3 regions of the Streptomyces sp. NPDC004647 genome follow, and region 1 is predicted to be linked to each of the others. Evidence: riboswitches for the same ligand, from Rfam matches in the RefSeq annotation. Region 1 holds a riboswitch; each other region holds the start of a gene.

Region 1 (9,069 bases):
TGCTGCCGCAATTTGGCATCTCTCCGGCTGGACCGCAGTCAACGAACCGCGGCCAACGCAGGCTCCGGCGCGGGCAGTTCCTGGGAACGGCGGCGAGCCGGACGTCGCGGGCGGCGCGGACACACGAACGCCAACGTCACCCAGCGGGCCTGCGCCCGGCCAAGCGTTGAAGATCCGCGCATCACCGCGGATGCACCGGAGCCGCCGTTCGCGCTGTGAGAAATCGCGAGGCCTGAGCCTCACGAATCGGCCCAAAAGTGCCTCTGATCTGTTGACCCTCTCGATTGATCTGTTGACCCCTCTCGATCGGCAGGGCAGCATCCCCACCGAACAGGATGTACGTCCTGTACATTTTTTACCGGAGGCCTCCCTCATCGGAGTGCAGACGAGAGGCGCAGTGATGGACCGACCGACAGTCCGCTATCTCCTGCCGGAGTTCACGGAGCGCACCAGCTCCGGGACCCGCACGATGGACCCGTACTCCAAGCTCCTCGAGGAACGCATCGTCTTTCTCGGCACCCGGATCGACGACACCTCGGCAAACGACGTGATGGCGCAGTTCATGCATCTCGAGCACGCCGCTCCGGACCGGGACATCTCGCTCTACATCAACTCCCCCGGCGGCTCGACGACCGCGATGACGGCGATCTACGACACGATGCAGTTCGTCACCTGCGACATCGAGACGATCTGCCTCGGCCAGGCCGCCTCGTCCGCCGCGGTGCTCCTCGCCGCGGGCGCCCCGGGCAAGCGGCTGATGCTGCCGGGCTCCCGGGTGCTCATCCACCAGCCCTCCTTCTCGGAGCCGATCCAGGGGCAGACGTCGGATCTGGACATCCAGGCCAAGGAACTGCTGCGCATGCGCGACGTGCTGGAGGAGATGCTCGCCCGGCACACCGGCCAGGCCCCCGTACGGATCGGCGCCGACATCGAGCGCGACAAGATCTTCCAGGCCGAGGAGGCGGTCGCGTACGGGCTCGCGGACAGGATCGTGCAGAGCCGCAAGCAGGCGAGTTCGCTGTTCGGCGCGGGGTGATTCACCGTGCTGCCGCCCGAACTTCCCCCGCTGCCCGCACTCACCCGAGCCGAGAGCGACCTGGTGGACCGATACCTGGAGGTGCTCGACCTGCTGGGGCGGATCAATCCGGCCCGGACCTCCGACACCTACGGGGGCTTCCGCGCAGCCCAGGCCTTGGTGAGCAGGGCCGCGGCGCTCCGGGACGCGCTGGCGCTCATGCACGAGCGCGGCGAGAGCCAGGTACATGCCGCCACCCTGGCGCGAGCGTTGCGGGTGCTCGACGGTGAGCGGCGGGGCGCGCGGGTCACCGTCCCGCCCGAGCCGTCGGGTTGATGAAGCGTCACCTCGTCCGGCGGCCGGTGCAGCCGAACGGACTCCCTCGATAGATGGACCGGGGAGCAGGCGGCAAGGGTTGATCGACTTGCGCGGAGATCGCATCGGTGCTGCGCGGGGTAGGGGCATCCGCCGCTGGTGGGGGCGCTTGCATGATGTCGGACAAACCGATCACAGCATGTACTTCTAACCCTAATGACGCATATGTGATGAACATCACATAGTGCGCGTTATGCACGGAATCTGCCATGGGCGTGGGGACTATCCGTGGACGACAAGCCCCCGCCACCTCGGCGGGGCGGTCCGGGCGGACGCCGAATCCTGCCGCCGCGCCGGATGTCTGGTCGACACGGAGTGCTTTCGGCAGGAGTGGAGGACCCGATCAGTTCGGGGCCGACCGGGAACTCCGGTCGCCCCTCGGGGTGAAGCCGCTGCGGCGGCCGGGCATCTTCGCCAGCCCGAACCCGACAGGCCATCCCTCACAGGCGGCTGACGAAGGGTCGCACATGGCTGCGAATGGACACGTCCCGTCTCTGTTCTGTCGGGCCGGCACCGCTTCGGCGCTCACTCTGGCCGCTTTCGGTGGGAGCCTGCTGGCTCCTGGTGCCGCGACGGAAGCCCTGGCGGCGCCGCCGCCCCCAGGGCATGAATCATCCCAATTCACCTCGGCGCCACCGGATTTCGACGCTTTCGGCGAGCAGGTGCTGTCGCCTGACACCCAGCCGATGGGAGGGCCGGTCCTGGAACCCGGCCACCGGGACCCAACGCCTGACGTTCTGTCACCGGAGAACGAGAGCCCGGCCCCTGGCAACCCACCACCGGCAACCGGTCCCGATTCGTCCGGTCCCCAGAGACTCCCGGTCCTGGAGCCGTCGCCCGGCACCGGGCCGCCCCGGGCCGAGCCGTCGAAGCCGGATGCCGAACCGCCGCAGGCCAGGCCGCCGAAACAGCGCCCCGCAGCCCCCAAGGACAAGGACGAGGCCGAGGGCAAGGGCAGGGTGACGACGCCGAGCTCCCGCCCGTCCAAGGGCAAGCCGGCGAAGCGCCCCCCAGCTCCCAAGTCGCCCAAGTCTCCCAAGGGAGCGACTGCGGCGGCGACCGGGAGCACGGCTCTCCGGGTGGCCGCCTCGAAGGAGGGGTCCCCGTACCAGATGGGTGCCGAAGGCCCGAACCGGTTCGACTGCTCAGGGCTCACCCAGTACTCCTTCAAGCGCGCGGGCAAGCAACTGCCGCGCACGGCGGCCGCGCAGTACAACAACACCCGGCACATCCCCGCTTCCCAGCGTCAGCCCGGCGACCTGGTCTTCTTCGGCTCGGGCGGCGGCTACATCCACCACGTCGGCATCTACGCCGGCAATGACATGATCTGGCACTCCCCCAAACCCGGTGCGGTGGTGCGCCTGGAGAAGCTCTGGACCAGCAACGTCACTTACGGCCGGGTGAGTTGAGCCGGGAAGAGACTCCGACTGTCCGTCGCCGCGGCTAGGTTGAGTGCGATCAGGGATCACCTACCGCAGCCGCGAGGAGTCGCATGCCCTTCCCGAACCCGGTCCGGCACATCACCTTCGACGCTCGTGATCCCTACGCCCAGGCCCAGTTCTGGTCGGCGCTCACGGGCTGGCTGCTGGAGGACTCCGATCCGGGCGACGACGCGGTGCTGCTCGAGTCGGGGCAGTCCGGAGTGCCCGGCCTGCTGTTCCTTCGGGTTCCCGAGGACAAGACCGTGAAGAACCGGATCCATCTCGACATCCAGCCGCCGACCGACACCCGGGACGCCGAAGTCGGGCGGCTGGCCGGGCTCGGCGCCGAGGTCGTGGCCGACCACCGTACGGACGACGGCCTCGGCTGGGTGGTCATGGCCGACCCGGAGGGCAACGAGTTCTGTGTCGAGCGCAGCGCCGCCGAGCGGGGTCTCACGGCCTGAGCCGCGGCCCGGCAGTGGCGGCGCGGTGACCCGCGGACCGGTTGCGCGGCGGCTTCGGCCGTACGAGAGCGGTGCCCCTGACGCGGGGACAGAAAGCTGTCAGGAGCAGTCGGCCACCTTCCACGGCAGGGCGATCCAGACGGTTTTCCCGCCCTCCGCAGTGGGCGTGACGGAGAGTCTGCCGCCGGACTCGGCGGTCAGCCAGCGGATGATGACCATGCCGCGGCCGTTGTCCTGCTGCACCGCCGCGGGCAGCCGCTGCGGTCGGCGCGGGTGGCTGTCGGTGACCCCGATGCGCAGCTGCTCGTCCCGGTCGAGCTGGAGGTCCACCGTGAACGTGGGCGACTGGCCGAAGGTGTGCAGGACGGCATTCGTGGCCAGCTCGGAGACGATGAGCAGTACGGCATCGGCTCTCTCCGCACCTGCCGGAAGGCCCCATTCTGCAAGGACGTCCGAGACGTATCTTCGGGCGGTGGTGACCGAGGCCGGGGCGCTCAGCAGGGTGACGGATGCTTCCTGGTGGTCTGCCATGGCGGCGGTGTCCCTTTCCCGCCGAGGCCGTGCCCCGAGACGCTGTGGAGTGAGGTCGGAGTCGGCTTCGGACAGCGTTGGGCGCCAGAGTGCCACTCGCGCTGTCCGGACCGGGGACGATCCACCGAGATGCGCAGGAATCGTCGCTCGAAGCGGTGAACTCTGCCACGGAAAAGCGTATTTGACCGGTTCGTTGCGGTGAACGACGAGCGGGCAGTGCGCGGCCGGAGCGTTCGTCGCCCGCGGGCGAGGCGTCAGGCAGCAGTGGGGGCGGTCGCGACGATCACGCCCACTGCTTCGGCGATCTGCTGGTCCGTCAGGTCAGCACGTGCCGTCAGGCGCAGCCGTGAGATGCCGTCGGGTACGGACGGCGGGCGGAAGCAGCCCACCACCAGTCCGGCGGCGCGGCAGTCGGCGGCCCAGCGCAGTGCCGCCTCCGGGGCAGGGGCCCGTACGGAGACCACGGAGGCGTCCGGCCGGACTGCGGCGAGCCCCGCCGCCGTCAGCTGTCGGTGGAGCGCGGCGGCGACCGTACGGGCGCGCGCCGCGCGCTCCGGTTCCCGGGCCAGCAGCCGCAGGCTCGCGAGGGCCGCGCCCACCGCGGCCGGGGCCAGCCCGGTGTCGAAGATGAACGTCCGGGCGGTGTTCACCAGGTGCTCGATCACCCGGGCCGGGCCGAGAACGGCTCCGCCCTGGCTGCCGAGCGACTTGGACAGGGTCACGGTGGCGACCGTGCCGGCGGATCCCGCGAGTCCGGCCGCGTGCAGGGCGCCGCGTCCGCCGTCGCCGAGGACACCCAGGCCGTGCGCGTCGTCGACGAGCAGGCCCGCACCGTACGCCCGGCAGGCGGCGGCGAGTCCCGGCAGCGGGGCGGCGTCGCCGTCGACGGAGAACACCGAGTCGGTGACGGCGAGCGCCCGGCCGTCGTGGCCGTCCAGTGATTTGCGGACGGCCTCCGGGTCCCTGTGCGGCACCACGGCCGTCTCGGCGCGGGAGAGCCGGCAGCCGTCGATGAGCGAGGCGTGGTTGCCCGCGTCGGAGACGACGAGTGTGCCGCGGTCGCTCAGCGCAGTGACGGCGGCGAGGTTGGCGGCGTAGCCGGAGGACAGCACCAGAGCCGCCTCGAAACCGCAGAAGCGGGCGAGCTCTGTCTCGAGCTCGGCGTGCAGCTCGGTGCTGCCGGTGACCAGTCGGGAGCCCGTGGCGCCCGCGCCCCAGCGGCGCGCCGCCTCGGCCGCGGCGCCGGTGACCTCCGGGTGCCGGGACAGACCCAGGTAGTCGTTGCTCGCCAGGTCGAGGAGCGGGGAGTCGGCGGGGCGCGGCCGCAGCTTGCGTACGAGCCCTGCGCGGCGGCGCGTCCGCGCCTGCTCGTCGATCCAGTCGAACGGGTCGTGGGGCATCGGCCGTCCTTGCGTCTGTCGGGTCTGCCCAAACCGTAGCGGCGGGGCGCCACGGTCAGGGTGTGGCAATACACACACCTCGATCGGGCTCTGTTGTGCGATCTCTCCTTGGCCGAGGACGGTGCCGTAGGCGAGGATCTGGGCCATGGACCTGCTGAAGACGCTGGTGGACAAGGGGCTGCGACGCGAGCTGCCCACCCGGGAAGAGGCTCTCGCCGTGCTGGCCACCCAGGACGACGAACTGCTGGATGTGGTGGCAGCGGCCGGCAAGGTGCGCCGCCAGTGGTTCGGGCGCCGGGTGAAGCTCAACTATCTGGTCAATCTGAAGTCCGGGCTGTGCCCCGAGGACTGCTCGTACTGCTCCCAGCGGCTGGGTTCCAAGGCCGAGATCCTCAAGTACACCTGGCTGAAGCCCGACGAGGCCGCCGCGGCGGCGGGCGCGGGAGTCGCCGGGGGCGCCAAGCGCGTCTGCCTGGTGGCCAGCGGGCGCGGACCGACCGACCGGGACGTGGACCGGGTCTCGCAGACGATCGAGGCCATCAAGGAGCAGAACGAGGGCGTCGAGGTGTGCGCGTGCCTCGGGCTGCTCGCGGACGGACAGGCCGAGCGGCTGCGTGCGGCGGGCGCGGACGCGTACAACCACAACCTGAACACCTCCGAGGAGACGTACGGGGACATCTGCACCACGCACGACTACTCCGACCGGGTGTCGACCGTGCGGCAGGCGCAGGTCGCGGGACTGTCGGCGTGCTCCGGACTGATCGCGGGCATGGGCGAGTCGGACGAGGACCTGGTGGACGTGGTCTACGCGCTGCGCGACCTGGACCCCGACTCGGTGCCGGTCAACTTCCTCATCCCCTTCGAGGGGACTCCGCTGGGGAAGGAGTGGAACCTCACCCCCCAGCGGGCGCTGCGCATCCTGGCGATGGTGCGGTTCGTCTGCCCGGACGTGGAGGTACGTCTGGCGGGCGGGCGCGAGGTGCATCTGCGGTCGCTCCAGCCGCTCGCCCTGCACCTGGCCAACTCGATCTTCCTCGGTGACTACCTGACCAGCGAGGGCCAGGAGGGCAAGGCCGACCTGGACATGATCGCCGACGCGGGCTTCGAGGTGGAGGGCGCCGGCACCACGACGCTGCCCGAACACCGCGCGGAGGCCCTGGCCGCGGCGGGAGCGGGCTGCGGCTCGCACGGCGGGGGCGGCTGCGCGCCGTGCGGCGACGGCGGCACGGCCGAGGCCCCGGGCGTCACCGAGACCACGGGCATCCCCGAGGCGCCGGCCGTGCCCGCGGCGGCACCGGCGGGCGACGCCCGTAGGGACCTGGTCGCGGTCCGCCGCCGCGGCGCGGGCACCGACCTCGCGCCCAATGCGTAAGCCGCTGACCACCGGCGAGCTGCTGGCCCTGGACCGGCAGCACGTCTGGCATCCGTACGGTCCGATGCCCGGCCGGCAGGAGCCGCTCGTAGTGGAGTCCGCAGCCGGGGTCCGGCTGCGGCTCGCCGAGCCGGCCGAAGGGCATGCCGAGCTCATCGACGGAATGTCCTCGTGGTGGTCCGCGATCCACGGCTACAACCACCCGGTGCTCAACGAGGCCGCCCGCTCCCAGCTGGAGCGGATGAGCCATGTGATGTTCGGCGGGCTCACCCACGAGCCCGCGGTACGGCTTGCCGCCCGGCTGGTGGAGATCACCCCGGAGCCGCTGCGGCACGTCTTCCTGGCCGACTCCGGTTCGGTGTCGGTCGAGGTCGCGGTGAAGATGTGCCTGCAGTACTGGCGGTCGGTGGGCAAACCGGCCAAGCAGCGGCTGCTCACCTGGCGCGGTGGCTACCACGGTGATACCTGGCAGCCGATGTCGGTGTGCGACCCGGATGGCGGCATGCACCACCTGTGGTCGGGCGTGCTGCCGCGGCAGATCTTCGCGGACGCCCCGCCTGCCGGCTTCGACGCCGAGCGGGACGAGGCGTACGAGGCGCAGCTGCGGGAGCTGGTCGCGCGCCACGCCGACGAGCTGGCTGCCGTGATCGTCGAGCCGGTGGTGCAGGGCGCGGGCGGTATGCGCTTCCACTCCCCCGGCTGCCTGCGGCTGCTGCGCGAGATCTGCGACGAGTACGGCGTGCTGCTGGTGCTGGATGAGATCGCCACCGGATTCGGGCGTACGGGCGCACTGTTCGCGGCCGGACACGCGGGGATCTCCCCCGATGTGATGTGTGTCGGCAAGGCCCTGACCGGCGGCTATCTGACGATGGCGGCCACCTTGTGCACATCGACGGTGGCCGAGGGCATCAGCGGCGGCGAGGTCCCGGTGCTCGCCCACGGTCCGACGTTCATGGCCAATCCGCTCGCCGCTGCGGTCGCGGAGGCCTCGATCGGCCTGCTGCTCTCGTACGACTGGGCGCAGGAGGTGAAGCGGATCGAGGCCGGGCTGCGGGCAGGACTGGCCGAGGCGAAAGGTCTGCCGGGGGTCCGGGACGTACGGGTGCTGGGAGCGATCGGCGTCGTACAGCTCGACCACGAGGTGGACATGGCGGCGGCGAGCCGGGCGACGGTGCGCGAAGGGGTGTGGCTGCGCCCGTTCCGCGACCTCATCTACACCATGCCGCCGTACATCACGGGTGACGACGACCTGGCAAGGATCTGCGCGGCGGTGTGCGCGGCCGCGTCGGCGGGCTGAGCGCCCGGCCGTGACCGGGCCGGGCCCCCGGCCGGGTCGGGCTCCCGCACGGTCGTCGGTGTGATCGCGGTTTGTGCCGGTGGGCACAGGAATCGAGAGAGGTAGGGGAGTCATGGCGGTCATCGTCGTCACGGGCACGGGCACGGAGATCGGAAAAACCGTGGCCACCGCAGCGATGGCCGCCGCCGCTCTGCGCGAGGGGCGGTCGGTGGCCGTGCTGAAGCCCGCGCAGACGGGTGTGAACGCGGACGAGCCGGGCGATGCGGCTGAGGTGGCTCGCCTCGCCGGACCCGTAACGGCGGTCGAACTCGCCCGCTTCCCCGAGCCGTTGGCCCCCGCGACCGCCGCCCGGAGGGCCGGTCTCGCCCCGGTGAAGCCGCAGGATGTGGCCGAGGCGGCCGGGAAACTGGCTGCCGAACACGACCTGGTGCTGGTCGAGGGGGCGGGCGGGCTGCTCGTCCGCTTCGACGACGACGGCGGCACGCTGGCGGACGCGGCGGGGCTGCTGGGCGCGCCGGTGCTGATCGTCGCACCGGCCGGGTTGGGCACGCTCAACTCGACGGCACTGACGGCGGAGGCGTTGCGGGGCCGCGGACTGGAGTGCGCGGGGGTGGTCGTGGGCAGCTGGCCGTACGATCCGGACCTCGCGGCGCGCTGCAACCTCGCCGACCTGCCGGAGGCGGCGGGCGCGCCGCTGCTCGGTGCGATTCCGCAGGGCGCGGGGTCGCTGAGGCCCGCGGACTTCCGTGCGGGGGCGGGGAGTTGGCTCGTGCCCGCGCTGGGCGGCAGCTGGGACCCGGATGCCTTCGCGGCGCGGATGCGGTCCGGCCATCGGCCGGGCGGCGGAGGCACGGCCGTACGCTGACGCCCGCGCGCACGCGCGCCTGGAACAGGGCCTCATGTATCGCCGTCAGTGCGGGTCAGCGCCGCTGCGGGGGGTCCGAGGGCTCGTCCGACGGCTGCGGCGGGGAGAGATCCGTCGGCTGGTCCGATACCGAGCCACACGCGTTCGTACGGCCTGCCTACCCGCCGGTGAGCGCAACCGGTCGAACACCGGCTGCCATCCCGACACCGAGGTCGACGCGATCGAGCGGGCTGCCGTCCCGGCACCGGGCCTCGGCACGATCAGGGCCGGCCGGACTGCCGCCGACTGTGCAGGAGGCCGTCCGGGGCTTCGCGGTCCGGACCGCAACG
Region 2 (9,536 bases), on a different contig from region 1:
ACGAGCTGAAGACCGTACGCAGCCACCTGCCCGCCTACGTGGCAGCCGGCTGGCTGGTCCCCCCGGAGCCGCACGCGCTGTCCTCCATGCGGGCCCGCTCGATCGCCCGCGATGTGGTGCGGCGCGCCCATGGGAGCGCGGCGGCCCGAGCGGTCGCCGAGTACGAGTCCTTCGCGACGGCGCTGGCCTTTCTGCGGCAGCGGGCGCACCGGGGCGCGGCGGGCCCGGACTTCGTCGCCCGCGAGCAGGAGCTGCTTCACCACCTGTGGCAGCGCAAGGATGTGGCGCAGCCTGCACTCGCCCATGCCGCGCTGGTCACCACGCGCCGCTCGGTCCCCCCGCAGTGGGCGCCGCATGGACAGCAGTACGGGTCGCCGCAGGGGCAGCAGCAGTACGGCCCGGCGCAGGGACAGCGGCAGTACGGGCAACCGGCGGGACAGCCGTACGGGCAGGGACAGCCGGCGGAGCAGCCGTACGGGCAGGGACAGCCGAACGGCTCAGCGCAGCAGCCGGTGTACGGGCAGCAGTACGGGTCCGGTCCGGCGTACGGCGGCACCTCGTACCCCGGCACCCAGGAGGGACCGCCCCCCTGGCCCTACGACGCGCCACCCCGGTACCACCGCTGAGCGAGTAGCCAGGCAGACCTGGCCCCGGTGGCCGGTTCCGAAGCGCAGCCGCATACGCCCGAAGGCCGCGCCGACCGGGCAGACCAGTCCCGAAGGTACGGGGCCGGACTCTCTCCCCGACTCTCGACGCCCGGCTCACGGCTCACGGCTCTTGGCTCTTGGCTCTACGGATCAGGAGCCGGATCAGGCGCAGGGCGTGACGTCGCTCCGCGCGTCTCTACCTCCGCGGCTCTCGGCCTCCGCACTCCGCACCTCCGCAAACAGCGACGCACCCCGCCAGGAGCGAGGTGCGTCGAAGTTACGGACGATGCCTCAGAGGCTCACACCGTGCTCGCGCAGCCAGGCAGCCGGGTCGATCGGGTCGCCACCGCCCGGCCGGACCTCCATGTGGAGGTGCGCGCCGGTGACATTGCCCGTGGCGCCGACGCGGCCGATGGTTTCGCCCGTCGCCACCTTCCCGGACGTCTGGGTCATCGAGGAGAGGTGGCAGAACCAGACTTCCGTGCCGTCCTCGAGGGTGAGCACGATCCGGTAGCCGTACGAACCGGCCCATCCGGCCTCGGTGATGGTGCCGCCGTGCACTGCCTTGACGGGGGTGCCGGTCGGGGCGGCGAGGTCCTGGCCAGTGTGGTCGTTGGACCACATGGAACCGGACTGGCCGAAGCTGGAGGTGAGGGTGTAGGAGGAGACCGGGGCGGTGTATTCGCGGGCGAGCTTGGCGAGCCGCTCGGCCTCCGCCGCCGCTTTCGCCTTGCGCTCCGCCTCTGCCTCGGCCTTCTCGGCGGCTGCCTTCGCCGCCGCCTTCTTCTCGGCGGCGACCTTGGCGGCCTTCTCGGCGGCGGCCTTCTCCTCGGCCTCGCGCTCCGCCTTCTCGGCGGCGGACTGCTGCTGCTCGGCCTGCTTCATGATGCGGGCCCGCAGCGCCTCGCCGGCGCCGGTGCCGTCGGTGACCTCGCTGTCCGTGAGCCCGGCCTGGGAGAGCGGAGCCTGGGCGGCCACAACGCCCTCACCGGCACCGTCAGAGCCGGAGCCGGAGTCGTCGGAGACCAGGGACCCGATACCGGGCAGCGATCCGGCATCCGGGAGCTTCTCCGACACGGAGGCGAGGTCCGGCATGGAGATCGAGACCGGCGGCTTCTCCTGCGCGCTGGCCATGCCGCCCGCACCGACAGCGGCGAAGACGCCGACTCCGAGGACAGCGCTGCTACGGGCCATGCCGCCACCGCGCTGCTTGACGACGCGGTGCCTGCCGCGCACCGCGGCCACGGATTCCGCGGTCGGATTCCAGTCACCGACTCCGGCCGGGGGCTCCTCGGCGAACCCGGCATCGTGACTCTCGGGTTCGTACAGGAACTCGGGGGCAGGGCTGTTGGACGCCACGCGGGCGCACTCCTTTCCTTCCTTCGCCTACCGGGTTAGCTGACGGGTTCGGAGCAGGAAGGTCTCCTACGGACCCCTCCGAAGAGGCGTCCGATTCACCCCATGTAGTGGTTCCCCGGTTCCCTTGGTACTGGTGTTGCGGGTGGAGCAGATCGTGCGGGATTCGGCGTCAGCGCACGGTGCCACCTCTTGTGGCGGCTGGGACGACCGCGCTGCGTTATCGAACGTTAATAGACCCGGGGTGCCTATTCCAAGCTGTTCCGGGTGATCGTTAACGGATATCGCGGGGACCAACCAGGACACGAAATGCCTAATCCGGGCGAGTTGCCCCTGCGGCGGAAAACCCGTCCCGGCTGATCGTGTGCCAGTTGTTATGCGGAGTGGCGCGGACCGGTTACGGACCGTCAGAAGGGTGGCCGGACCTCGAGCCGTCGCCCGCGCCGCGCACGATTCCCACCGCCCTACGCCGCATCGGCTGCCGCTCGGCCGGGCGGCTGACCGCCAGCAGCGCCATGTCATCCGCGGCCCCGCCCGCGGTGTGCCGGGCCACGTCCTCGACGAGGGCGTCGAGCAGGGCATCGGGTCCGGAGAACAGCCGGCCGCGCAGCCGCTCCTGCGGATCGTAGAAGACGCCGTTGGCGTCCCGGGCCTCGGTCATCCCGTCCGTGAAGAGCAGCAGCGTGGCGCCCTCGGGGAAGGCGAACTCATCCACCCGCTCCGGCTGGTCGGCCAGCTCACCCAGGCCGAGGGGCAGCGCAGGCACGACGGGGTCGGCTACGAACACGCCGCCGTCGGCGTACAGCAGAAGGGGGGAGGGATGGCCTCGGTTGAGGATGCGGAGAGCGGGTTCCGGGAGAGCGGCTCCCGTGTCCGTACGCCGGATGGTCGGCACCTCGGCCAGCACGGCCGTGGTGAAGCCCTCGGACCGGTCCGGGCCTTCATGCCGCTGCCTCTCGCGCTGGAGCGCCCGCTCCAGCCGGGCCGCGACCCCCACCAGGGTCGCCTCCTGCTCCGCGGCCTCCCGGAAGGCGCCGATGACGACGGCCACCGCCTCGACGGCGTCCAGGCCCTTGCCGCGGACGTCACCGACGATCAGGCGGACCCCGTACGGGGTGTCCTGCACCGCGTAGAGGTCACCGCCGATCCGGGCGTCGGTCTGCGCGGCCTCGTAGCGCGCGGCGACATGGAAGCCGCCGATCCGCTCGTCGGGTGTCGGAAGCACGGCCCGCTGGGCGGCCTCGGCGATGCTCCGCGCCGAGGCGAGCTCCCGCCCGCTGCGGCGCACCACACGGTTGATGAAGAGCGCCAGCACGGCGACGGTCAGGACGGTGACCAGCTCGGTCACCGACTCCACGGCGCCCAGGTCGCGGTTGACGAGGTGCAGCGTGACCACGGCGAGCCCGGCGGCGATGCCCGCGGTCGCCGTGGCGCGCAGCGAGAAGAACGGGGCGGCGACCAGCGGGGCGGCCGAGAAGAAGGGCGAGCCGGTGAAGCGCGACGGCGTCGAGAGGTCGAAGGCAAGACCGCCGATGATCAGCGCGGCCGGGAGCCAGCGGGCCAGGTCGCGGCTGGTGGGTTTTCGGCGCCCGCCCTGACGGTCCGGGGTGGTGCGGATGGGGGACGTACCGCTGCCCGCGCCCCGCCGGAGGCGCCCCGTACGACCGCCCCCTCCGCGTCGCATCCCCACCTGCCTGTCTCCTGCCCGTGCGTACGCCGCGCGGGAGCGGTTCGACACCGCGCCTCTCCAGGCTGGCGGGTGACCGGGCACCGGGCGATTCGACGTAGGCCAGGTAGATCTCTGCGCCCGGGCCCCGTCGCCCGCGCTGACGGATTCATTACTCATGCCTCGAAGGCCCATTATTGCGGCTTTGGAGTTAGCGTCGTAAGTATGAACAGCGCAGTGCGTCACACCGTCCTTCTGCCGGTGCTGGCCGCGATCGCCGCTGTCCTCGTACTGGTGGCCGTGATGGCACCCGGAGCGCGGGCTGCGGACGGGCTGGACAGCGCCGCTCAGGCCCTGCAGAGGGGCCCTGTCTACGTCGATCCGCGGGCCCGGGACGCGTTCCCTCCGTCCGAAGCCGACGCCCTGGCAAACAAGATCGAGAAGGCGGACAAGCCGGTCTTCGTCGCCGTGCTCCCCGCCGCCTCGGAATTCGATCCGTCCACGCTGCTGCAGGATCTGCGGACCAAGGTGGGGATCACCGGCGTCTACGCGGTCGCGCTGGGCGACCGGTTCGACGCGGGCGCGGACTCCTCGGTGATGCCGCGCAACGCCGTCGACAACATCACCGGGGCCGTGGAGCGCTCCGACCGCGGTGATGTCGGGGCGATGGTCACGGGCTTCACCGACCAGGCCATCAAGCAGGCGAACGGCAACGCCCCGGCCGCCTGGAGCCCGGGCACGGGCACGGGCACCGGCCCGGAGACCGGTGTCAGCGGCCCAGGGTTGGTCGTCACGCTCGGCGTGCTGGTCGCCGCCGCCACCGGCGGAGCGCTGCTGGTGAGCAGCCGCGGGAAGAAGCGCCGGGCCGAGTGGGACCGGGTGCAGCTCCAGACCCTCCGGCCGGTGGTGGACGAGGACATCACCGCCTTCGGCGAGGAACTGGACCGGATCGACTTCGACCCGTCCGCCGCGGAGACGGACGACGCGATGCGCGAGGACTACGCACGCGCCCTGGACTCGTACGACAAGGCGAAGGCGTCGATGGAGGTCGCACGGCGGCCACAGGACGTACGAGGCGTGACGCAGGAACTGGAGGACGGCCGGTTCTCGCTGGCCACCCTGGAGGCGCGGCGGGACGGCGCACCGCTGCCCGACCGCCGGCCGCCCTGCTTCTTCGATCCGCGGCACGGCCCGTCGGTCGAGGACGCGCAGTGGGCCCCGGCGGACGGCGAGGAGCGGACGGTGCCGGTGTGCGCGGCGGACGCGGCCCGGCTGGAAGACGGCGAGGCGCCGACGGGCCGGATGGTGGAGACGGCGTCAGGACGCCGGCCGTACTGGGAGGCCGGTCCGCTCTACGGGCCCTGGGCTTACGGCTACTTCGGCGGCGGTCTGCTGCCGGGGCTGCTGGTGGGCACGATGCTGGGCAGCCTGATGAGCGGGCCGAACGCGTACGGGGACGGCTACGGGGACTACGGCGGCGGGGACGCCGGGGGCGACTACTCCGGTGGCGACTACAACTCGGGCGACTTCGGCGGCGGCTTCGGCGGAGGTGACTACGGCGGAGGCTTCGGGGGCGGCGACTTCGGCGGCGGGTTCTGAGCGCGGGGCCTTCCGCCCACAGGGCCGTGATCCGGTGGACGGTGATCCGGGACGGTGATCCCGGGCGGGGACGGTGATCCCGGGGGCAGGGGGCAGCCGCCGGTGGCAGGGCGCCGGTGGCGGGGTGGTCCGGCCACGGGCTCCTGACCACGAGGTTCTGTGAAGCTGCGACGGACCGTCCGTGCCTGCGACCCGGGGTTCCTGCGGTTCGCTCAGCCCTCTGGCAGGGCGGCGCCGCAGGCCTCACAGCTGCCCCCGTCGGCGAGCTCGTTCATCCGCCCGCACTCCGTGCAGACCCGGTGCAACTGGCAGGCCGCCTCCCCGCCCTGCTCCCGTACTTCCTGCCGCAGGTTCTGACGAACGGCATCGGTGGATGTCGCCGGCGCCTTCACCTCATCAGCCATGCACTCCATGAAAAGGCACCCGGACGGCGATGACAACGACCGTCGGCCGAGGGCCGGAGCAGCACCATGCCGCTGGAGCCGGCGGCGGATTCTTCGGCGGGTCCAGGGCTTCGTGACGCCGGTCTGCCCAGACCCTCGGTCACGCCCGCGCGCCAGAGTCCCACCCTCGGTGAGCCCGCCGCCTCCTGCTGCGGGCAGGAGGCGGCGTATGCGCGGCGGTCGGACGCGCCGGGTCGCTCAGCCTGCTGTCGGCGTCTCAGGCGCCAGGCGGGCGGGCAGGCTGCGGTGGCCGTTGGAAATGAACGATTCCACCGGCCGCAACTCGTCCGCCGGGACGGCCAGCGCCAGGTCGGGGAAGCGCTCGAACAGGGCGGGCAGGGCGATCTCGGCTTCCAGCCGGGCCAACGGCGCCCCGAGGCAGTAGTGAACGCCGTGTCCGAAGGCGAGATGCTCCTTGTCGACCCTGGTGAGGTCAAAACGGTCCGCGTCCTCGCCGTGCGAGGCGGGGTTGCGGCCCGCGGCGGCGTAGGCGGCGAGGATCGCGTCCCCCTTCTTGATCACCACACCCGCGGACTCGAGCTCGATGTCCTCGACCGCGTAACGCAGCGGCAGGCTCGCCACCGGGGCCTGCGAGCGCAGCGTCTCCTCGATCACGTCGTTCCAGGAGACCGCGCCCTTACGGACCAGTTCGAGCTGTTCCGGGTGGGTGAGCAGGGCGTGGATCGCGTTGTCGAGCAGGTTGACCGTGGTCTCGTGCCCGGCGCTGATCATCAGCAGCAGGGTGTCGACCAGTTCGGCCTCGGCCAGCCGCGAACCGTCCTCCTCGCGGGCGGCGATGAGGACACTGGTCATGTCATCGCCCGGGGTCTCTCGCTTCAGAGCGACGAGACCGGAGAGAACCGTGTGGATGCCCGCGAAGGTGGCCGATGCCTCCTCGGCGGACGCCGCGGTGTTGAAGATGCCGTCCACCAGGCGGCGCAGATCTTCCCGCGTGCCCGGGTCGGAGACTCCGAACAGATCGCAGATCACCTGGATCGGGATCGGGTAGCAGTACTCCTCCCGCAGGTCCACCGCCGCACCCCGGGGGGCGGCGGCGAGGCCGTCGAGCAGGTCGGCGGTCATCCGCTCGATGCGCGGGCGCAGGGCCTCCGTACGGCGGGCGGTGAAGGCCGGGGAGACCAGCTTCCGCAGCCGCTTGTGCTCGCCTCCGTAGGCGGTGAACATGTTCGTCACCGCGACCCAGGTGAACAGCGGCCACTCCGGGGTTATCTCCCCGTTGACGAACGCGGGCCAGTGCTGGCGGGGGTCCTTCGATACGCGGGGGTCGGTCAGCAGTTTCTTGAGCAGCGTGTGGTCACTTACTGCCCACGCCACCACCTGGCCAGGGAGCTCCACCAGCGCCGCGGGGCCGGCTTCCCGGATTCTGGCTCCCTCACCGTGGATGTCGCTACCTGAGGGGTCGATGACGACGGGGCAGGACTGGCGTTCCATCCAGTGTCTCCAGGGGTCTCGTGCGTGGTAACCGGCACGGCTATCGGCGGAAAATGCACAGGCAGGGCGGCAAGAGCCCGGTGGAACGGGCCCTGCCGCCACTCCAACTGCTCTACCCCGACGGCGAGTTCGACATCCGGAAGCCGGTCGAGGAGTTTTTCCACGGCGACCGCGGCGATCAGCCGGGCGGGGTCCTTCGCCGGACAGGTGTGCGGTCCCGCGCTCCAGGCCAGATGGGCACGGTTGCCGCCCCGCCGGTCGGACGCCAGGGCCGGATCGGTGTTGGCGGCTGCCAGGCTGATCAGGATGGGCTCGCCCTCGCGCAGCCGGATTCCGGCGAAGTCGAGGTCGTGGACGGGGTAGTGGATGGCGTAGTTCGCGAGCGGCGGGTCCGTCCACAGCACCTCGTCGAGCGCGTCCTCGACGGGCATGCTGCCGCCGGCCAGATCACCGGCGAACCGGTCGTCCGCGAGCAGCAGCCGCAGCCCGTTGCAGATCAGGTTCTGCTGAGGCTCGGTGCCCCCGCCCATGAGCACCACGAGCTGGTGGATCATCTCCTCGTCGGTGAGCTGCGCGGGGTGGGCCATCAGCCAGGACGTCACGTCCGCCCCCGGCTTCAGCCGCTTGAGGCCGACCAGACTCGCGAGGGTCTTGACGAGCAGCGCGTTCGCCTTCTCGGAGTCGACGTTGGCGTCGAAGATCCCGGACATGCCCTCGACCAGCTTCTCCCCGAGGTCGGGCGGGCAGCCGAAGAGCTGGTTGAAGACGAGGAGAGGCAGCATCGCGCCGTACTCGCCGAGGAGGTCGGCCCGGCCGTTGGGGCCGAACCGGTCGATGAGGGTGTCCGCGCTCTGCTCGACGTAGCCGCGCAGGGCGTTCGGGTCCACCCGGCTCAGGCTGTCGGTGATCGCACCGCGCAGCCGTACGTGCTCGTCGCCGTCGGTCCACAGGGCGTTCGGCCGGTACATCATCATCGGGACGACCGGGCTGTCCGCCGGCACGGTCCCATCGGCGAGGGCACGCCACCGGCGCGGGTCCTTGGCGAACCGATCCGGGCTGCGCAGCACTTCGAGGGCGGCCTCGTAGCCGGTGACGAGGGACGCGGAAACGCCGGGGGCGAGCTCCACCGGTGCGATCGGACCGTACGCGCGCAGGCGCGCGTAGGTGGCGCCCGGGTCCGCGGCGAACTCGGGTCCGTGCAGCAGTTCGGCCGTGCCCGGCCGGGCGGCGGTGCCGGTGACTGTGCCGGCGCCCGGGGCCGCGGCGGTGGTGGTGTCCGGTGCCCTGGTCGTGCCGGTGTCCTGGGCGGTGGCGGGCGCTTCATCGTCGGTGCCGGCGTGTGCGGGGCAGCCGGGCGGCGGCGTCTCGCCCGGTGCGGGTGAGGGAGTGGTCACGCGTGCTCCTGGGCGATACGGGTCTGGAGGTACTGAACGAGGCAGATCAGCGCCATGGTCGAGGATTCGGCGTCCCGCGCGTCGCAGGTGACGAGGGGGGTTTCGGGAAGCAGATCGAGGGCTTCACGGATCTCGTCGTCGGGGAAGGACGGCGCGCCGTCGAAGTGGTTGACGGCGACCGCGTACGGCACGTCGTGCTCCTCCAGCAGGCCCATGACGTCGAAGGACTGGTCGAGCCGCCGGGTGTCCGCCAGCACCAGTGCCCCGAGGGCGCCGTAGGTCATGTCCTTCCACAGCTGGGTGAAACGCTTCTGCCCGGGAGCGCCGAACAGATACAGCACCAGCCGCTCGCTGAGGGTGAGACGGCCGAAGTCCATGGCGACGGTGGTGGTGGACTTGCCCTCGATCCCGGCCAGGTCGTCCACCAGCGCGCCGGCCTGCGTCATCGTCTCCTCGGTGCGCAGCGGCCGGATCTCGGACAGGGTGCCGACGAACGTGGTCTTGCCGACGGCGAAGTGACCCACGATCAGGATCTTGGCCGCGGTCCTGACCGTATCCGGAAGATGGACGTGGTCAGAGGCGAGCGCGGAGCCCATCGAGCACCTCCTGCAAGATCTGGGCATCGGGGAGTTGAGCCTTGGGGATGGGAGCCCGGGTGGTGATGTGGCCGCTGTCGATCAAGTCGCTGAGCAGGACCTTGGTGACGCTGATCGCCAGCTTCAGATGTCCTGCCACCTCGGCGACCGACAGCGCCCCGCCGCGGCACCGCTCCATGACGCGGCGCTTCTCGGGGCTCAGCCCGCTCAGCGGCCGGTCGTTCATGGCCGTCACGAGCGTCACCATGTCGAGCGTGTTCCGCGTCGGATGAGCACGGCCGTCCGTCACGACATAAGGTCTTACGAGTCCCCGCTCACGCTTACGGGGCGGGCTCATGCCGGGCCGGCGGTGCCGAGTCGGGCGGGGTCGGCGTCCCGGCGTG
Region 3 (9,536 bases), on a different contig from region 1:
GGCTGCCGCCGAACAAGGCGTTCCGCTGCACCTATGTGGCCGGGCAGGTCGCGGTGAAGACGAAGTACCGGCTGTGGGTGACGGACGCGGAGAAGGACGCGATGCGGCGCGTACTGTCCGGCTGCCCGGAGCAGAAGCTGCCGACCGGGGGCAACCCGACCGAGGCACCCGCGCGCTTCACGGCGCGCTAGCCCGGGCGGGCCGGCCGGGACCGTATCGGCCCGCCCGCCGGTACGGTTCCGCCGATCTGCCGAGACGGCGGGATCCGCCACGCCACAACGGGCGCCCCACCCGACTCCGCAGCCGCCGTACACGGCTCAGCCCTCCACCGCCCATGCGCACCGGTCCGGCCCCGCTCAGCCCGAAACGGTCGGCAGCCGACGCCGCGCACGGGCTGCGGCGTCGGCACGGCGGGTCGGCCGGCAGGGCCGTCCTACGATCGCCGCAGCCGCAGCCGCAGCCGCAGCCGCAGCCGCAGCCGCAGCCGCAGCCGCAGCCCCAGCCCGGGGCCGGACTCCCGCGAAGCTCCCCGCCGGGGCCGCGCATCTTCATGTCCTGGCGAATCGTTGGTCGAATCAGTGGCTACCGCCGTGCGGACTCCATAACATCGATCATCGCCAGGTCGAAACGTCCGCCCGCCGCCCCACCGCCGCCCCCACGGAGGGCTCCGCCCGCTCCTCTTGTCCACGATCTTTGCCGGGAGGCTTCGATGATCCGCCGCAGGACCGCGCTCTCCATTTCCTCCGCTGCTCTGCTCGCCGCGTCCCCACTGCTGACCGCCTGCGGCAGCTCCCCGCACCCCGGCGCGGCGGCCGTGGTGGAGGGCGACCGGATCACCGTCTCCCAGCTTCAGTCCCAGGTGGAGGACGTACGGGCCGCGCAGCGCAGCTCCCCGCAGGCCTCCCGGCTCATCCAGGACACCGGGCAGCTCAGCCGGGTCACCCTCAACGGCATGATCTTCGACCGGGTCCTGGACCATGCTGCCGAGGAGGCCGGGGTGAACGTCACCCGCAGCGACGTCCAGAAGGCGCAGACCGCCGCCGAGCAGGGCGCGGGCGGTGCCGACCGGCTGCGGCAGATGTGGCTCCAGCAGTACGCCATCGGCCCCGGCCAGGTCGAGACGACCGTCCGCAACCAGGTCGCCATGGACAAGCTGGCGCAGGCGCTGGGCGTGGACCGCAGCAGTCCGCAGGGCCAGGAGAAGATCGTCCAGGCGCTGCGCGACGCCTCAGCGAAGATGGGCATCGACGTCAACCCGCGGTTCGGGACCTGGGACGACAAGAAGGTCCTGCTCGGGAATCTGAAGGAGCCCTGGCTCCGGAACGCCCCCGCCGCCGACAAGCAGGCGTAGTCCCCAAGCAGGCGTAGCCCCAAGCCACTCGCACAACGCCCTCTTCGAGGCTCCCGCCTGCGGGGACGCCGTCCGGAGAGGGCCCGGGCAGCGGTGGACGACGGGCACGGGGCGCAGGTGCTGCCGGGACGGGCAGGACCGCCTGTCCCGGGCGCCGGATACCGCCCGCCACCCGTTGGGTTACGTTCGACCCGTGAACGCAGACGCTTCCGGCCGCATCGTCCTCCTGACCACCAGCCACCGGGTCGCCCCCGGCCTGCTGTCCTGGCCCGCCTGGCAGGCGCTGCGCGCCGCCGACCGCGTGCTGTGCCCCGACCCGGCCCATCCGCAGCTGCCGTATCTGCGCGAGGCGGGCGTCGAGGTCGAGGAGGCCGCCCCGGACGCGCACGAACTGGTCGAGGACTGCGCCGGCGGCCGTACGGTCGTCCTCATCCCGTCCGGTGAGGGCGACCAGGAGCTGACCGACGGGCTCGCCCGGCTGGCCGGGTCGGGCCGGGTCCAGATGCCGGATCTGGAGCTGCTGCCCGCCTCGTACGACCTGCCGGGAGCGCGGCTCCTGGACCTCGTGCAGGTCATGGACACCATCCGCGCCGAATGCCCGTGGAGCAGCGCGCAGACCCATGACGGGCTGGCGAAGTACGGGATCGAGGAGGCGTACGAGCTCGTCGAGGCGATCGAGGCGGGTGACCGGGAGGAGCTCCGGGAGGAGCTGGGCGACGTCCTGCTCCAGGTCGTCTTCCACGCGCGGATCGCCGAGGAGGACACGGAGGAGCCGTTCTCCATCGACGATGTGGCGGGCACGATCGTCGAGAAGCTCATCCACCGGCATCCGCATGTCTTCGGCTCGGAGACCGCCGAGACCTCCGAGGACGTCAAGGCGCACTGGCTGCGGACGAAGGCGGTCGAGAAGCAGCGCGATTCGGTGACGGACGGCATCCCGCTGGGCCAGCCGGCGCTGGCGCTCGCGGCGAAGCTGGCCTCCCGGGTGCGGACGGCGGGCCTGGACGTGCCGCTGCCGGAATCGGCGGGCGCCGCGGACCTCGGCGAGCGGCTGCTGGCCCTGGCCATACGGGCCGAGGCGGACGGCACGGACCCGGAATCGGCGCTGCGGACGGCGGCCCGCGCCTACCGGGACACGATCCGGGCTGCCGAGGACGAGCAGGCCGACTGAGCCGACTGAACGGGCGATCGGTCCGACTGGCACCCTTCGGGCGGGGTACTCGACTCGTATGCGAGAACTCTGCATGGAACTTGCCGTGAGGCGTGACTTCCTGGTCGGCATCGCGCCGCTGGTCGTCGGGCTCGTGGTGGTGGCCGTCCTCACCGCCGCGGTGATCGTGGGACTCAGGATCCGTGACCGTGAGCCGCGCGTGTCGCCGGAGCCGCAGCCGCGGTCCGGCGCCTGGCAGACCCGCGACGAGCAGGACCACGAGACGCCGCCGGACCACGGGCCGGGCCATCAGGACACCCCGCGCCACGAGCTGCGCGAGCCCCGCGAGCCGGACGAGGTGCCGCACGACGGAGTCCGCCGCATGCCGCACGAGCTGCACACCCATGGCACCCGCAGCCGTTCGGAGGAGTCACCCGAGGAACCCCCGGAGCCGACGTCGCCGGAAGGGACCCCACGGGGCAAGGAATGAGGGCACGGCCCGGAGCCCGTACCGGGCGACGGGGCGGAAGTTCAGGGAGAGACCTCACAGTGCGCCCTGGTTGACCGGATGTCAGCAACGTCGGGAGACTGCCCGCATGGCGATCATCGGACAACGCAGGCAGCGTGTTCTCAAGGCCGCAGGCGCGGCCGCACAGCGGTTGGCGAGGCCGGACGGGCACGGTCGGGGGGCGCTCGCCGCTTTCGGGGCACTGTCCGCGGCCGATCTGCTGGCGGTGGCCCGCAGCCCGCGGGGCCTGCGCCGGGCGGCCAAGCCGCTGCTCATGCCCGCGCTCGCCGGACACGTACTGCGCCGCCGCCCCGACGCGTCCGCGCCCGTACCCAAGGCCCTGGTCGCCGGGCTGGCCTTCGCCGCCGCCGGGGACACCGCTCTCCTCTTCGACGCGTACGAGCCGGCCTTCCTGCTCGGGATGGCGGCCTTCCTCGGCACGCAGGTCAGCTACACCGCGGGCTACACCCGGCTCGGGGCGCTCCGCGGTATCGCGCGGAAACCGTGGCCCGCGGTCGGCTGCCTGGCGGGCTGGGCCGCCGTGAACGCCGTGCTCGCGCCCACTCTCGACAAGCAGCTCCGGCTGCCCGTCGCCGGCTACAGCCTCGCGCTGGCACTGATGGGCGCTACTGCCCTGGGCGTCGGCGGCAAGGTGGCGGTGGGCGCCGGCGCGTTCCTCGCCTCGGACCTGCTGATCGGTCTCCAGGCGGCCGGCCTCGACCTGCCCTCCCAGGAGGTGCTGATCATGGCGGGCTACATCCTGGGCCAGTACCTCATCGCCTCCGGCTGGCTGGAGCGCTTCGAGCAGCGGCAGGCCGCGTAGGCCCACCGCGTCAGCGGGCCGCCGAGTTCCGGTGCGTCAGCAAGCCCCGCAGGTCCGGTGCGTCGTCAGGCGTTGCGTCGGTCGGACAGTGCCGTATGAGCCATCGGTGAGAGCCCGGAGACGAGCGTCGGCCCGCCCTCCGGCGGCTGGATGAGGGACACCCAGCCCTTGTCCGCCAGCGACTGGAGCCGGGCCCGGGCGTCGTCGCCCAACTCCTCCGCGAGACTGTTCTCCGTCGGATTGTCGCCTGCCGCCAGACGCTCCTGGATGCGGAGCACCAGTGCTTCCTCTTCGCCCGTGATATTGAAGTCCATGATGCGACGGTACGCAGCACCGGCGGACCGCGCCCGCTGAAAGCGGCCGCGCCGCGGGCCCGTCGTGGCGGGGCGGGGATCTTCACGACGTGGACATGGCGGAGCTGTACGTACGGCGTCGCGGCCCCGAGCCGAGGGCCGGGTGAGGGAGACCGCCGTTGCCGGGCCGGTCCGGGCGCCCGGCCCGTTCGGCTCGTACGCCCCGAGCCGAGGGCCAGGGCCCGTGAGGCGGTGGCGCGGTGGCGGTGGCGGTGGTGACGCGGTGGTGCGGCAGCGAAGGTGCGTCCACGGAGTGGGCCCGGCGCACCGGATACGGTCGACGCGTGCCCGACGAGACCGACGAGACCGACGCCACCGACGAGCCGGGGGCTCCGACCCCGCCCGAGCTGTTCACCTGGGAGTTCGCCGCCGACCCCTACCCCGCGTACGCCTGGCTGCGCGAGCACCGCCCCGTACACCGGACCGAACTGCCCAGTGGTGTCGACGCCTGGTTGGTGACGCGGTACGCGGACGCCCGGCAGGCCCTCGCGGAGCCGCGGCTGTCGAAGAATCCGCTGCACCACAGCGAGTCCGCGCACGCCAAGGGCCGAGTCGGCATCCCCGGCGAGCGCAAGGCCGACCTGATGACACATCTGCTCAACATCGACCCGCCGGACCACACCCGGCTGCGCCGCCTGGTGGCCAAGGCGTTCACCCCGCGCCGGGTCGCGGAGTTCGCGCCGCGCGTGCAGGAGCTGACCGACCGGCTCATCGACGGATTCGCGGAGCGGGGCGAAGCGGACCTCATCCATGAATTCGCCTTCCCCCTTCCCATCTATGCCATCTGCGACATGCTGGGTGTGCCCGCCGAGGACCAGGACGACTTCCGGGACTGGGCGGGCATGATGCTGCGGCACGGTGGCGCGCCGCGCGGGGGAGTGGCCCGTTCGGTGAAGAAAATGCGCAACTACCTCGCCGAGCTGATCCACCGCAAGCGCGCGGACCTCGGCGACGACCTGATCTCAGGGCTGATCCGCGCGAGCGACCACGGCGAGCATCTGACCGAGGGTGAGGCCGCCGCGATGGCCTTCATCCTGCTGTTCGCCGGCTTCGAGACGACCGTCAACCTCATCGGCAACGGGACGTACGCGCTGCTGCGCAACCCGGGCCAGCGGACGCGACTGCACAAAGCCCTCGAGGAGGGCGATACCACCCTTCTCGCCACCGGAGTCGAGGAACTGCTGCGCTACGACGGCCCGGTGGAGATCGCCACCTGGCGGTTCGCCACCGAGCCCATCGACCTCGGCGGCCGGCGCATCGCCACCGGCGACCCCGTACTGGTCGTACTCGCGGCCGCCGACCGCGACCCCGAACGCTTCGCGGACCCCGACCTTCTGGACCTGTCCCGGCGCGACAACCAGCACCTCGGTTACGGCCACGGCATCCACTACTGCGTCGGCGCGCCGCTGGCCCGGCTGGAGGCGCGGACCGCGATCGGTACGCTGCTGCGCCGGCTGCCCGATCTGCGACTCGCGGCGGAACCTACCGATTTGCGATGGCGTGGGGGGCTCATCATGCGTGGATTGCGCACCCTTCCGGTGGAGTTCACCCCTGTCAGAACTGAGACAGTGTCAACTATGTGACCTTCGCGTGATCTCCACTACATCTTCTTGTGATGGACGCAAGCCGCGGTTACTTTCAAGCCTCAGCTCACACGCACCTTCGCTCGAAAGGCAACCGCATGCGCTCCGGGAACGGTCGACACCGCCGCCCCCGCCAGGCTCCGGCCATCTTCGTCACCGCGGGGGTGACCGGCGCGGGCATCGCCATTCCGCTGCTCGGGGCAGGAGGTGCCCAGGCCGCCGACACCGGCACCTGGGACCGGGTCGCTCAGTGCGAGAGCGGCGGCATGTGGAGCGCCGACAGCGGTAACGGCTACTACGGCGGGCTGCAGTTCACCCAGGAGACCTGGGAGGACTACGGCGGCCGGGACTACGCGCCGCGCGCCGACCTGGCCAGCCGCTCCCAGCAGATCTCCGTGGCCGAAAAGGTGCTCGCCGAGGAGGGCCCCGAGGCGTGGCCGAGCTGTGCGACGAATGCCGGGCTCAAGGAGGGCGGCGAGGCTCCGGACGTGGACCCGGGCAGCACCCTGCTGCCGGGAGCGGTGGAGACCCTTCTGCCGGACGCTCCGGAGTCCCCGGAGTCCTCGGAGAGCTCGTCGTCCGCCGACGGGGCGACGGGCACGGAGACGTCCGGGCCGGACGAGCCGGACAGGGCGGACGGGGAGAGCGGAACGGACCGTACGGAGCCGAGCGCGTCCCCCACGCAGAAGTCCCCGGAGTCCGGCTCCTCGGACACGCCGGACGCGTCCCCCGGCCCGGGCAGTGGCAAGCACCGCGGTCAGCCCTCGGAGGACGAGCGTGAGGGCAGCGCGCACGCCTCCCGTGGCGCCGACCCGAGCCGTGGCGAGCAGTCCGAGGACGAGGACTACACCGTACGGCCGGGTGACAGCCTGTCGGCCATCGCCGACGAGTACGGCCTGCCCGGCGGTTGGTCCACGCTCTACGACGCCAACGACGACGTCGTCGGCGGCGACCCCGACCTGATCCGCCCCGGTCAGGACCTCGATCTGAGCGCCCCCACAGGGTAGTTCGGCCCTGTGTGCCCCGGATTGGGGTGACTGAGAGAAGCGTCTCACCGGCTGTCGCCCGAGTCCTGGAACCGGATTCCCCTGTAGCCGCACTCACCTGCGGAGACAAGAGGTGAAGCGGCGGCAGCGAGGCCGCAGTTGCCGGTTTCCCGTCTTTGAACCGGCGGGACCGATGTGCTTAACGTCGAACCGCTCGCCATTGCGGGCACCGCCGACCATCACGCCGAATCCTGCCGGTGGCCGGAGGGACATCGACGCGCAAGCGCCGTAGGCAGGAGCGGGGGACCCAAGGTAAGTGCCGGACAAGTCTGTTGAGATGTGGCAGGCGGACCGGCTAGGGGTGAAGCCGAGTGCGTCACGCACGCGGCCGGGCACTCACAGCCCGAACCCGACAGCTCACCTCGTAGGCGTCGGTGAGGAGATCCATCCATGCTGCTTTCCGGCAACAAGGGCAAGCACCGCGGCCCGTCCAAAACCGTCCGCATCGTCACCATGGCAGGTCTTGCCGGTACGGCCGTCGCCGTACCGCTGATGGGCGCCACGTCCGCCTCCGCCGCCTCGGTCGACACCTGGGAGAAGGTCGCCCAGTGCGAGTCCGGCGGCAACTGGTCCATCAACACCGGCAACGGCTACTACGGCGGCCTGCAGTTCTCGCAGTCCAGCTGGTCCGCCGCCGGCGGCACCCAGTACGCTCCGCGCGCCGATCAGGCCGGCAAGGAGCAGCAGATCGCCACCGCGGAGAAGCTGCTCGACCAGCAGGGCCCGGGCGCCTGGGCCTGCGCCGGTGAGGGCGGTCTGACCGCCGGCGGCCCGGACGCCGGTGTGAACCCGGACGGCTCCGGCTCCTCCGCGAGCCAGGCCGACCGCGGCGGCGAGAGCCACGCGGACCGCGGTGACCGCCAGGGCGAGGCGCCGAAGGCCGCCGCGCCCAAGGCCGTCAAGAAGGGCGACGGCGAGTACAAGGTCAAGTCCGGCGACACCCTCGCCAAGATCGCCAAGGCTGAGAAGGTCAAGGGCGGCTGGCAGAAGATCCAGGACCTGAACCAGGACATCGTGGATGAAGCCGACCTGATCTACCCGGGCCAGCGGCTCCACCTGAGCTGATCCCGCCACGCGGCGCAGCCGCCTCATGACAGACGACCCCGGACGGGCGCGCCGTCCCCCGACGCGCCCGTCCGGGGTTCTGTCGTTCGCCGGGGCCCGCGTTCACCAGGCCTTCCTCCACCTTTTTTGTCTCGGCGGGTGGGCGCGGGGCAGGCCGATGCGCGCATGGCGGTTAGGCTCATGGCGCAGTGCCACAGAGACACTGCGTTCCATGCGTCACACCAGAAGGAGATGCTCGTGCCGTCCATCGACGTCGTCGTAGCCCGGGAAATCCTCGATTCGCGAGGCAACCCCACGGTCGAGGTCGAGGTCGGCCTCGACGACGGCAGCACCGGCCGTGCTGCGGTCCCCTCCGGTGCCTCCACCGGTGCGTTCGAGGCTCTCGAGCTCCGCGACGGTGACAAGAGCCGCTACGGCGGCAAGGGTGTGGAGAAGGCCGTGCTCGCGGTGATCGAGCAGATCGGCCCGGAGCTCGTCGGCTACGACGCCACCGAGCAGCGGCTGATCGACCAGGCGATGTTCGACCTGGACGCCACCCCGGACAAGTCCTCGCTCGGCGCCAACGCCATCCTCGGGGTCTCGCTCGCCGTCGCGCACGCCGCTTCCGAAGCCTCCGACCTGCCGCTTTTCCGCTACCTCGGCGGTCCGAACGCGCACCTGCTGCCGGTCCCGATGATGAACATCCTGAACGGCGGCTCGCACGCCGACTCCAATGTGGACATCCAGGAGTTCATGATCGCTCCCGTGGGTGCGGAGTCCTTCTCCGAGGCCCTGCGCTGGGGCGCCGAGATCTACCACACGCTCAAGGGCGTGCTGAAGGAGCGGGGCCTGTCCACCGGCCTCGGCGACGAGGGCGGCTTCGCCCCGAACCTCGACTCCAACCGTGAGGCGCTCGACCTCATCCTCGAGGCGATCAAGAAGGCGGGCTACACCCCCGGCCAGGACATCGCACTCGCGCTCGACGTCGCCGCCAGCGAGTTCCACAAGGACGGCTCGTACGAGTTCGAGGGCAAGTCCCGCAGCGCCGCCGAGATGACCGCGTACTACGCCGAGCTGGTCGAGGCGTACCCGCTGGTCTCCATCGAGGACCCGCTGAACGAGGAGGACTGGGACGGCTGGAAGACCCTCACCGACGAGCTCGGTGACAAGGTCCAGATCGTCGGCGACGACCTGTTCGTCACCAACCCGGAGCGGCTGGCCCGCGGCATCGACAACGACACCGCGAACGCGCTGCTGGTCAAGGTCAACCAGATCGGTTCGCTGACCGAGACCCTCGACGCCGTCGAGCTCGCCCAGCGCAGCGGCTTCAAGTGCATGATGTCCCACCGCTCCGGCGAGACCGAGGACGTCACCATCGCCGACCTGGCCGTCGCCACCAACTGCGGCCAGATCAAGACCGGCGCCCCGGCCCGCTCCGAGCGCGTCGCCAAGTACAACCAGCTGCTGCGCATCGAGGAGATCCTCGACGACGCGGCGGTGTACGCGGGCCGCAGCGCGTTCCCGCGGTTCCGTTCCGCGAACCGGTAGTCATCAGCCGGCCGTCGGCGGCAGGCGCTTGAAGGCCGGCCCGCCGGTCGGCCGGACCGTCATCCGTACGTCCCCGCGCCCGGTCCCGTACCGTGGCGCGGGGACGGCTTCGCTTCGCGGCACTCATGGC

The links. Region 1 has a riboswitch for cyclic di-AMP ahead of ABZW18_RS22800 (NlpC/P60 family protein). Riboswitches for the same ligand answer to the same signal wherever they lie in the genome.
Region 2: another riboswitch for cyclic di-AMP. It lies ahead of ABZW18_RS11965 (M23 family metallopeptidase); the one in region 1 lies ahead of ABZW18_RS22800 (NlpC/P60 family protein).
Region 3: another riboswitch for cyclic di-AMP. It lies ahead of ABZW18_RS16630 (transglycosylase family protein); the one in region 1 lies ahead of ABZW18_RS22800 (NlpC/P60 family protein).

Annotation. Positions count from the first base shown of each region.
Region 1 is NZ_JBEXKU010000053.1:28,927-37,995, forward strand. Features, by position in the region: gene ABZW18_RS22790 (ATP-dependent Clp protease proteolytic subunit) at 401-1,036, shown strand; gene ABZW18_RS22795 (hypothetical protein) at 1,043-1,351, shown strand; cyclic di-AMP (ydaO/yuaA leader) riboswitch at 1,654-1,854, shown strand; partial or broken gene ABZW18_RS22800 (NlpC/P60 family protein) at 1,858-1,980, shown strand; partial or broken gene ABZW18_RS22805 (C40 family peptidase) at 2,452-2,799, shown strand; gene ABZW18_RS22810 (VOC family protein) at 2,883-3,275, shown strand; gene ABZW18_RS22815 (ATP-binding protein) at 3,375-3,806, opposite strand; gene ABZW18_RS22820 (8-amino-7-oxononanoate synthase) at 4,061-5,206, opposite strand; gene bioB (biotin synthase BioB) at 5,352-6,578, shown strand; gene ABZW18_RS22830 (adenosylmethionine--8-amino-7-oxononanoate transaminase) at 6,571-7,875, shown strand; gene bioD (dethiobiotin synthase) at 7,988-8,740, shown strand.
Region 2 is NZ_JBEXKU010000021.1:16,030-25,565, forward strand. Features, by position in the region: gene ABZW18_RS11960 (PrsW family glutamic-type intramembrane protease) at 1-626, shown strand, start outside; gene ABZW18_RS11965 (M23 family metallopeptidase) at 939-2,006, opposite strand; cyclic di-AMP (ydaO/yuaA leader) riboswitch at 2,014-2,185, opposite strand; gene ABZW18_RS11970 (PP2C family protein-serine/threonine phosphatase) at 2,401-3,693, opposite strand; gene ABZW18_RS11975 (hypothetical protein) at 3,895-5,268, shown strand; gene ABZW18_RS11980 (hypothetical protein) at 5,481-5,672, opposite strand; gene ABZW18_RS11985 (cytochrome P450) at 5,910-7,049, opposite strand; gene ABZW18_RS11990 (cytochrome P450) at 7,031-8,368, opposite strand; gene ABZW18_RS11995 (ATP/GTP-binding protein) at 8,554-9,153, opposite strand; gene ABZW18_RS12000 (DUF742 domain-containing protein) at 9,131-9,490, opposite strand; gene ABZW18_RS12005 (roadblock/LC7 domain-containing protein) at 9,487-9,536, opposite strand, start outside.
Region 3 is NZ_JBEXKU010000032.1:63,349-72,884, reverse strand. Features, by position in the region: gene ABZW18_RS16670 (HNH endonuclease family protein) at 1-191, shown strand, start outside; gene ABZW18_RS16665 (SurA N-terminal domain-containing protein) at 710-1,351, shown strand; gene ABZW18_RS16660 (nucleoside triphosphate pyrophosphohydrolase) at 1,545-2,522, shown strand; gene ABZW18_RS16655 (DUF6479 family protein) at 2,581-2,991, shown strand; gene ABZW18_RS16650 (lysoplasmalogenase) at 3,098-3,832, shown strand; gene ABZW18_RS16645 (hypothetical protein) at 3,898-4,146, opposite strand; gene ABZW18_RS16640 (cytochrome P450) at 4,470-5,768, shown strand; gene ABZW18_RS16635 (transglycosylase family protein) at 5,867-6,775, shown strand; cyclic di-AMP (ydaO/yuaA leader) riboswitch at 7,029-7,200, shown strand; gene ABZW18_RS16630 (transglycosylase family protein) at 7,205-7,879, shown strand; gene eno (phosphopyruvate hydratase) at 8,111-9,406, shown strand.